One region of the Nocardioides sp. JCM 18999 genome, then DNA from elsewhere that is predicted to be linked to it. Evidence: riboswitches for the same ligand, from Rfam matches in the RefSeq annotation. Region 1 holds a riboswitch; the other holds the start of a gene.
The links. A riboswitch is a leader RNA that binds a small molecule or an ion and turns the genes downstream of it on or off. The one in region 1 is predicted to bind S-adenosylmethionine.
Positions count from the first base shown of each region.

Region 1 (3,666 bases):
TGCGGGCGCTCGGCACGATCTCCTACTCGGTCTACCTCTGGCACTGGCCGGTGCTGCTGCTGGCGCCGGCCCGACTGCCGGCCGGCTGGAGCGAGACCGAGCGGGACCTGGCGATGGTCGGGATCGTGCTGCTGCTGTCCCTGCTGTCGTGGGCACTGCTCGAGGTGCCCTTCCAACGAGGCTGGATCCCCGGCCTGCGGGGTCGGGGCGCGCTCGTGCTCTGGCCGGTGACCTTCGCGCTGGTGGTCGGGGCCGGCTTCGGCGCCACCGCCTACGCCCAGGACCGGCTCGACCAGCGCAACGCCGCCGCAGCGGCCTGGCAGGAAGCGCACCCGGAGCCGACGCCCGCAGCCGCGGCCGCCGCGCCCAGGCTGAGCGAGACCATCGACGCCGCCCTGGACCAGGCCCGCGCCGGCGCCCCGCTGCCGCCCTTCGACCCCGCCGCGCACCGGTCCGACTTCTGGCGCACCGGCTTCGGCTGCTTCGCCGACCAGGCCGACAGCACGGCGCCGACGTGCACCTACGGCGACACCCAGGCCGATCGCGTGGTCGTGGTGCAGGGCGACTCCCACGCCGGCATGTGGCTGCCCGCCCTGGACGCGCTGGGCAAGCAGCAGCACTTCCAGGTGGTGCCGCTGATCAAGCTCGGGTGCGCGCCGTACTTCGTCCCGCAGACCTCGAGCGGGGATCCCTTCCCGACCTGCGCCGCGTTCCGACTGTGGGCGGTGGCGAAGATCCAGGCACTGCGCCCCGACGCCGTGGTGGTGGCCGGCCGTGGGTTCTACGAGACCTCCCCGCGGGCCGGCCAGACCATGGAGCAGACCTGGAACTGGTCGGTGGAACGGCTGATCACCCAGATCGCGCCCGCCACGGGTCAGGTCGTCGTCCTGGGCGACCTGCCGGCGCGGACCGAGCCGCTCGACGTCTGCGCCACCACCCCGGGCAACACCCAGTCCTCGTGCGTGGCCCCGGCCACCGGCGACGGGATCCGCAGCAACCCGTTCACCGAGGCGGCCGCGACCAAGGCGGGCGCCCGGTTCGTCGACACCGTCGGCCTGGTCTGCTCGAACGGACAGTGCCCGGCCGTGGTCGACGGGACCTGGACCTACTTCGACGACGACCACCTCGCCGCCTCCTGGGTGCGACACGTCGCCGGCGAGCTGGGCGACCGGATCGGGCCGCTGTTCGAGTGATGTTCGCCGCTTCCGGGCGCCGACCATTGCCGCGGACACCGCCTGCTGTGGAACGCTGCACGACATGCGTTGGGTGTCGCCGGAGGGAGAACGCCGTTACTCGGCCCTGGTCGAGGTCGGCCACGGGGCGCTGATCGCGCTCGACTTCGACGGCACGCTCTCCCCGATCGTGGACGACCCGACCCGGGCACGGATCCACCCCGCGGCGGCCGAGGTGCTCATCTCGCTGGCCCCGCTGGTCGGTGCCATCGCCGTGGTCACGGGCCGCCCCGCACGCCAGGTGCTCGACCTCGGCGGGCTCGAGGAGGTCGCCGACCGGATGGCCGAGCTCGGCTGCGAGCTGCGGGTCTTCGGCCAGTACGGCGCCGAGCACTGGACCGCCTCGCACCGCACCATCGTCGGCCCCCGGCCGCCGGTGGGACTGGCCTCCTTCCTGCGCGAGCTGCCCAAGGTGCTGCGCGACGCGAACGCCTCCGAGGCGTACGTCGAGGAGAAGGGGCTCGCCGTCGCCGTCCACACGCGGCGGCTCGCCGACGCCGACGCGGCCTTCGCCCGCCTGCTGCCCCCGCTGACCCGGGCCGCCGAGTCCCACGACCTCGAGGTCGAGCCCGGGCGGGCGGTGATCGAGATCCGCGACGGATCGATGGACAAGGGGCTCGTGGTCGACCGGCTGATCACCGGGCTGCCCGCCACCGGGGTCCTCTTCGCCGGGGACGACCTGGGCGACCTGGAGGCCTTCGAGACCATCACCGCGTGGCGGGGCGAGGGGCTGCCCAGCCTGCTGGTCTGCTCCGGCTCCGACGAGGAGGGGGCGCTGGCGGCGCTCGCCGACCTGGTCGTGCCCGGGCCCGACGGCGTGCTCGACTTCCTGAAGCGATTGGCACGCGATCTCTCCTGACCGCTACAGTGACCCCAGCTCATCGAGAGGGACTGAGGGAACGGCCCAGTGAAGTCCCGGCAACCGACCGCGAGTCTCCTCCCCGTCAAGGGTGGGTCGCGGAGCAGGTGCTAAATCCGGCCTGTGCGACCGTCGCCCAGGGAAGATGAGGAGGAGGTTTCTCATGAGCACTGGTCCCCGTCAGGGTGCGTTCGGTAACGCCACTGCCCTTGCCTGTCGTGAATGCGGCACGCAGATCGACCTCGGTCCCCACTACGCCTGTCCGGAGTGTTTCGGCCCCCTCGAGGTGGCCTACGACTTCCCGACGATCACCCGTGAGGAGATCGCCGCCGGCCCGGCCAACATCTGGCGCTACAAGGCGCTGCTGCCGGTCCCGGCCGACATCGAGTCCAGCCCCAACACCGAGCCCGGCTTCACCCGCCTGATCGAGGCGAAGAACCTGGCCGCCGAGCTGGGCATCTCGCGGCTCTGGGTGAAGGACGACTCCACCAACCCGACCAACTCGTTCAAGGACCGGGTCGTGGCCTGCGCCCTGAGCGCCGCGGTCGAGCTGGGCGCCAAGGTGTTCGCCTGCCCCTCGACCGGCAACCTGGCCAACGCCGTCGCTGCCGCCGGGGCCCGCGCCGGGATCCCGACGGCCGTCTTCATCCCGAGCAACCTCGAGCAGCCCAAGCAGATCAACTCCGCGATCTTCACCGACCGCCTGGTCGCCGTCGAGGGCAACTACGACGACGTGAACAAGCTCGCTCAGGAGATCGCCGCCGAGGAGGAGGGCTGGGCGTTCGTCAACGTCAACGTGCGCCCCTTCTACGCCGAGGGCTCCAAGACGCTGGGCTACGAGATCGCCGAGCAGCTCGGCTGGCGCCTGCCCGACCAGGTCGTCATCCCGGTCGCGTCCGGCTCGCAGCTGACCAAGGTGCACAAGGCCTTCCAGGAGCTGATCAAGCTCGGTCTGGTCGAGGCCAAGGACTACCGGATCTTCGGTGCGCAGGCCACGGGCTGCAACCCGGTCTCGACGGCGTACAAGGCCGGCGTGGACGCGATCCGGCCGGTCAAGCCCGACACCATCGCCAAGTCGCTCGCGATCGGCAACCCCGCCGACGGCATCTACGTCCTCGACATCGCCCGCACCACGCACGGCGCGGTCGAGGAGGTCACCGACGACGAGATCCGTGACGGCATCGTGCTGCTGGCGCGCAGCGAGGGCATCTTCACCGAGACCGCCGGTGGCACCACGGTCGCGGTGACCAAGAAGCTGGTCGAGACCGGCCAGCTCGACCCGACCCTCGAGACGGTGATCATCAACACCGGCCACGGTCTCAAGACCCTGGACTCGATCGCCGACCGCGTCGGCCCCGCCGCCACGATCGCGCCCAACTACGACGCCTTCGAGGCCGCGAACATCATCTGAGCGCGAAACCCGGGTTTCGTACCGTCGAAACCCGGGTTTCGCCCAGGGTTCACGTCCGGCGGATAGACACCGGATGTGGATCGCAACGGTCGGCTGCTGATCGGGGTCGGTGCCTCGGCCGCAGTCATCGGCGGAGTCAGTGCTCTCGCGATGGGCGGGTTCGT
Region 1 covers NZ_AP043887.1:2,795,319-2,798,984, reverse strand. Annotated here, with positions in the region: gene ACZ5J1_RS13815 (acyltransferase family protein) at 1-1,193, shown strand, start outside; gene otsB (trehalose-phosphatase) at 1,258-2,091, shown strand; SAM riboswitch class I at 2,108-2,243, shown strand; gene thrC (threonine synthase) at 2,255-3,502, shown strand; gene ACZ5J1_RS13800 (SGNH/GDSL hydrolase family protein) at 3,578-3,666, shown strand, end outside.

Region 2 (3,666 bases), 980 kb from region 1:
GGCTGCGCCGTCGTCGACTTCTTCGAGCCGGCGGCCTTGGTGGCGGCGGTGGACTTCTTCGTCGTGGTCGAGGCCGACTTCGACGAGCTCGCCTTGCCCGGCTTGGGCGTGCTGGCCGTGCTCGGCTTGGCGGAAGCCGCCGCCTTCTTGGCCTTCCACGCCTCGTAGCCGGTCGCCCGGTCCCACTCGGTCCACGGGATCGACTGCCCGTCGGCGTACCGCACCCGGTTGTTGTCGAAGTCGAAGTAGGCACCGGGGATGTAGGTGCACTCCTCGTCGTCGTACCCGGGCAGGGTGTCCTCGCCGTCGGTGTAGGTCTTGCCGTCGTCGCCCTTGACCGTGATCGGGTGCGGGTTGTCGGCGGGGTTGGTGATCGCCTGGGCGATCGGTGCCAGGACGAGGGTGGTCAGCACCAGGGTTCCGGTGGCGATCACTGTGGCGAGGGCGCGCTTCATCGTTCTTCTCCTGAATCGGTGGTGCGGGTCAGACGAGCGTGGTGCTGGGCTCGGGCTGGGTGAGCGAGGACAGGTCGGTGGCGGGGTCGTCAGCGGTGTCGTCGGCGGCGTCGACGAAGGCCACGCGGCCCTCGAAGATGTCGTCGTCGAGCAGGTCGGTCTGGCGGGCGACCACGGTCGCGCTGACCGCGGCGGCGGTGACGTTGGTGACCGTGCGGGCCATGTCGGCGATCGTGCTGATCGGGAGCGTGACCGCGATGAAGTCCAGCGGCAGTCCGGCTGCGGCGAAGACGGTGGCCGCGGCGACGGTCGCGGTCCCGGGGACTCCGGCGGTGCCGATCGAGACCAGGGTGCCGAGGATGACCAGCACGATGTAGTCCTGGGTGGAGTAGTCGATGCCGTAGGCGTTGATCCCCCAGACCGCGATCAGCATCGGCCAGATCCCAGCGCAGCCGGGCATCCCGATCGTCGTGCCCAGCGGGGCGGTGAAGTGGGCGACCTCGGGGTGCACGCCGACGCGGCGGGTCAGCACGTCGGTCGTGACCGGCAGGGTGCCGACGCTGCTCTGGGTGGAGAAGGCGGTGACCTGGGCGGGGAAGATCTTGGCGAAGAAGCGGGTCGGGGACACGTCGGCCGCGGTCCGCAGGATCACGCCGTTGACCAGGAAGGTGTGGACGAAGCAGGTCCCCCAGGCCAGCCCGAGCAGACCGAGCAGGGACCAGAACTTGTCGCCGAGGTTGGCCGTGTTGGCGACCACGGTCGCCGTCAGCGCCACGATCGCGTACGGCGTCAGGCCGATGACGAACCCGACCGCCTTGAAGATGACCAGCTTCAGCGCGACGACGAGGTCGGCGAACGGCTTGACCGTCACCGCGTCCCGCTCGACCAGGGCCAGGTAGGCGACCGCGATCGTCACCGAGATCAGGATGATCGGGATGATGTGGTTGGCGCCGAAGTCACCGACCACGTTGTTCGGGAAGAACCCGATCACGACGTCGCGGAAGTTCTGGACCGAGTTCTCCAGGACGTTGAGCTGCTGGCCGCCGACGGTCTCGTTGAGGCCGCTGCCCGTGCCGGAGGCGAGTCCCACCCCGAGCGCCAGCACGACGGCGATGGCGTTGCTGAGCAGGAGCCAGCCGGTGGAGCGCAGCCCGATCGTGCGGAGCTTCTCCAGGCTGCCGAGGGAGACGATGCTCGAGATCAGCGCCACCGCGATGAGCGGGCCCACGACGGCGAGCAGGATGTTGATGTAGATCCGCCCGATCGGCTCGATGTACTCGGCGTGACCGCGGCCGACCAGGCCGATCGGGATGCCGATCGCGAGGGCGAGCAGCGTCAGCAGACTGAAGTTGACCCGTCGGCGTCGGAGCAGGTGCAGGCCGACGTACGCGACCACCAGCAGAGCGAGCACGGCGAGGTCCAGCCAGTTCACGGGTCATTCCTTCGTTCGGGGACCCGACGTTGAGTCCGCTCTTGCCCCCTGCAGGTCGCAGCAGGGCCACGTCTTCACCCGGGGCACCCCACCGCGGAGGAGGGTTGCCGACTGGCCAGCCGGGGCTTTGCACCAGTACTCGTGACGAGTCAGAACATTAACACAACAAAGTTAGTAGTCAATAACGACTACAGCGGGGCGTACTGTGGAGGCTGTCGGCGGTCAGGTCTCCACCCGGAGGCCCCAGGTCGGCCGAGAGGCGGACCGCATGACGACGTCGCACAGTTCCGAGCTGGCCGGCGCGGCCGCGGCGGAGTCGGCCAGACTGCGGATGGAGCTGCCAGGCCTGCTGGCGAGAGTCGCCGAGGCCCGCGACCTCGAGCACGAGCTGGCCCAGGGACTCCCGCGTTGGAGCGAGCGCCCCGCGCTCGCCGATGCCCGGCTGGCGACGCTCGACGCGCTCCAGGACTACGCCGCCGGGATCGAGGCGCTGTCGTGGCCCGTGCCGCGCAGCATCGTCCTGGAGATCCGGATGCATCAGATCCTGTGCGGGCCCACGCGGATGTAGGACATCGCGGGGCATGATCGCCCCGCGATGTCCGCACCGCAGTCGCGAGCTCAGCCGCGGTGGGTGATCGCTCCGTCCACCATGGTCAGCCGGATCGGCGCCTGACCGACCTCGTCGGCCGACGCGAGCACCGGGTCGACGGAGAACGCGGTCAGATCCGCGCGACGTCCGACGGCGATCCGTCCGGCGAGCTGGGACTCGCCCGCGACCAGCGCGGCATGAGTGGTCATTCCCTGCAACGCCTCGAGCCCGCTGAGGCCCTGTTCGGGCAGCACCGGCGCGGCGTCGCTGCCGGCGATCCGACGCTGGCGCGCGAAGGCGAGCACGCCCCGAGCGTCGTAGTCGGCGACCGGCCAGTCCGAGCCGAGCACCACCGTCGCGCCGGCATCGCGGAAGTCGCGGCAGCACCACGCCCGGTCGGCCCGGTCGGTGCCCAGCCGACGCGACCACTCGTCGGAGTGATCGGCCTTCGTGTACTGCGCGTGGGAGGGCTGCATCGAGGCGACCAGGCCGATCCGGGCCAGGCGACGCACTTGGTCCAGGGGCAGGGTCTCGATGTGCTCGACCCGGTGCAGGACACCCTGGGTGTCGAGCTCCTCGAACGTGTCCAGCACGTGCCGGACCCCGGCGTCACCGATCGCGTGGGTCGCGGTCTGCACGCCGACGGCGGCGAGGTGGTGCACCGCCTTCGTGTACTCGGCGGGGTCGAGCCAGAACGCGTCGGTGCTCTGACCGTGGCAGTCCGGACGCTCCAGCCACGCGGTCCCACCCTCGACGGTGCCGTCGATGAAGAACTTCACCGCCCGCACCGCCCAGCGGCGTCCGGCCCGGCCCTGCAGCGCGACCAGCTCGTCGAGGTCGGCGCCCGGCATGCACCACGGCGCGAGTCGCAGCCGGAGCGGGAGGTCGCCGTCCGACTCGAGCGAGTCGAGCAGCTCGAGGGTCGACGACGACCCGTCCATGACGTGGCCGCCGGTGAGCCCGGAGGCGGCCATCCCGGCGAGCACCTCGCGGGCCCGGTCACGCCGCGCAGCCAGCGGCATCGGCGGGATCACGTCGGCGACGAGGTCCATCGCGGCGTGCTCGAGCAGGTGGCCCGTCGGCCGGCCGTCCGGATCGCAGACCACCTGCGAGCGCTGGCCGAAGGTCTCCGTGCCACGCACCCCGGCGAGGCGCAGCGCGGCGCTGCTCACCAGGGCCGAGTGACCGTC
Region 2 covers NZ_AP043887.1:3,770,651-3,774,316, reverse strand. Annotated here, with positions in the region: gene ACZ5J1_RS18575 (hypothetical protein) at 1-455, opposite strand, end outside; gene ACZ5J1_RS18570 (dicarboxylate/amino acid:cation symporter) at 484-1,887, opposite strand; SAM riboswitch class IV at 1,920-2,034, opposite strand; gene ACZ5J1_RS18565 (hypothetical protein) at 2,156-2,455, shown strand; gene ACZ5J1_RS18560 (amidohydrolase) at 2,506-3,666, opposite strand, start outside.
Region 2: it holds a riboswitch for S-adenosylmethionine, as region 1 does, so the genes downstream of both, ACZ5J1_RS18570 (dicarboxylate/amino acid:cation symporter) here and thrC (threonine synthase) in region 1, are expected to answer to the same signal.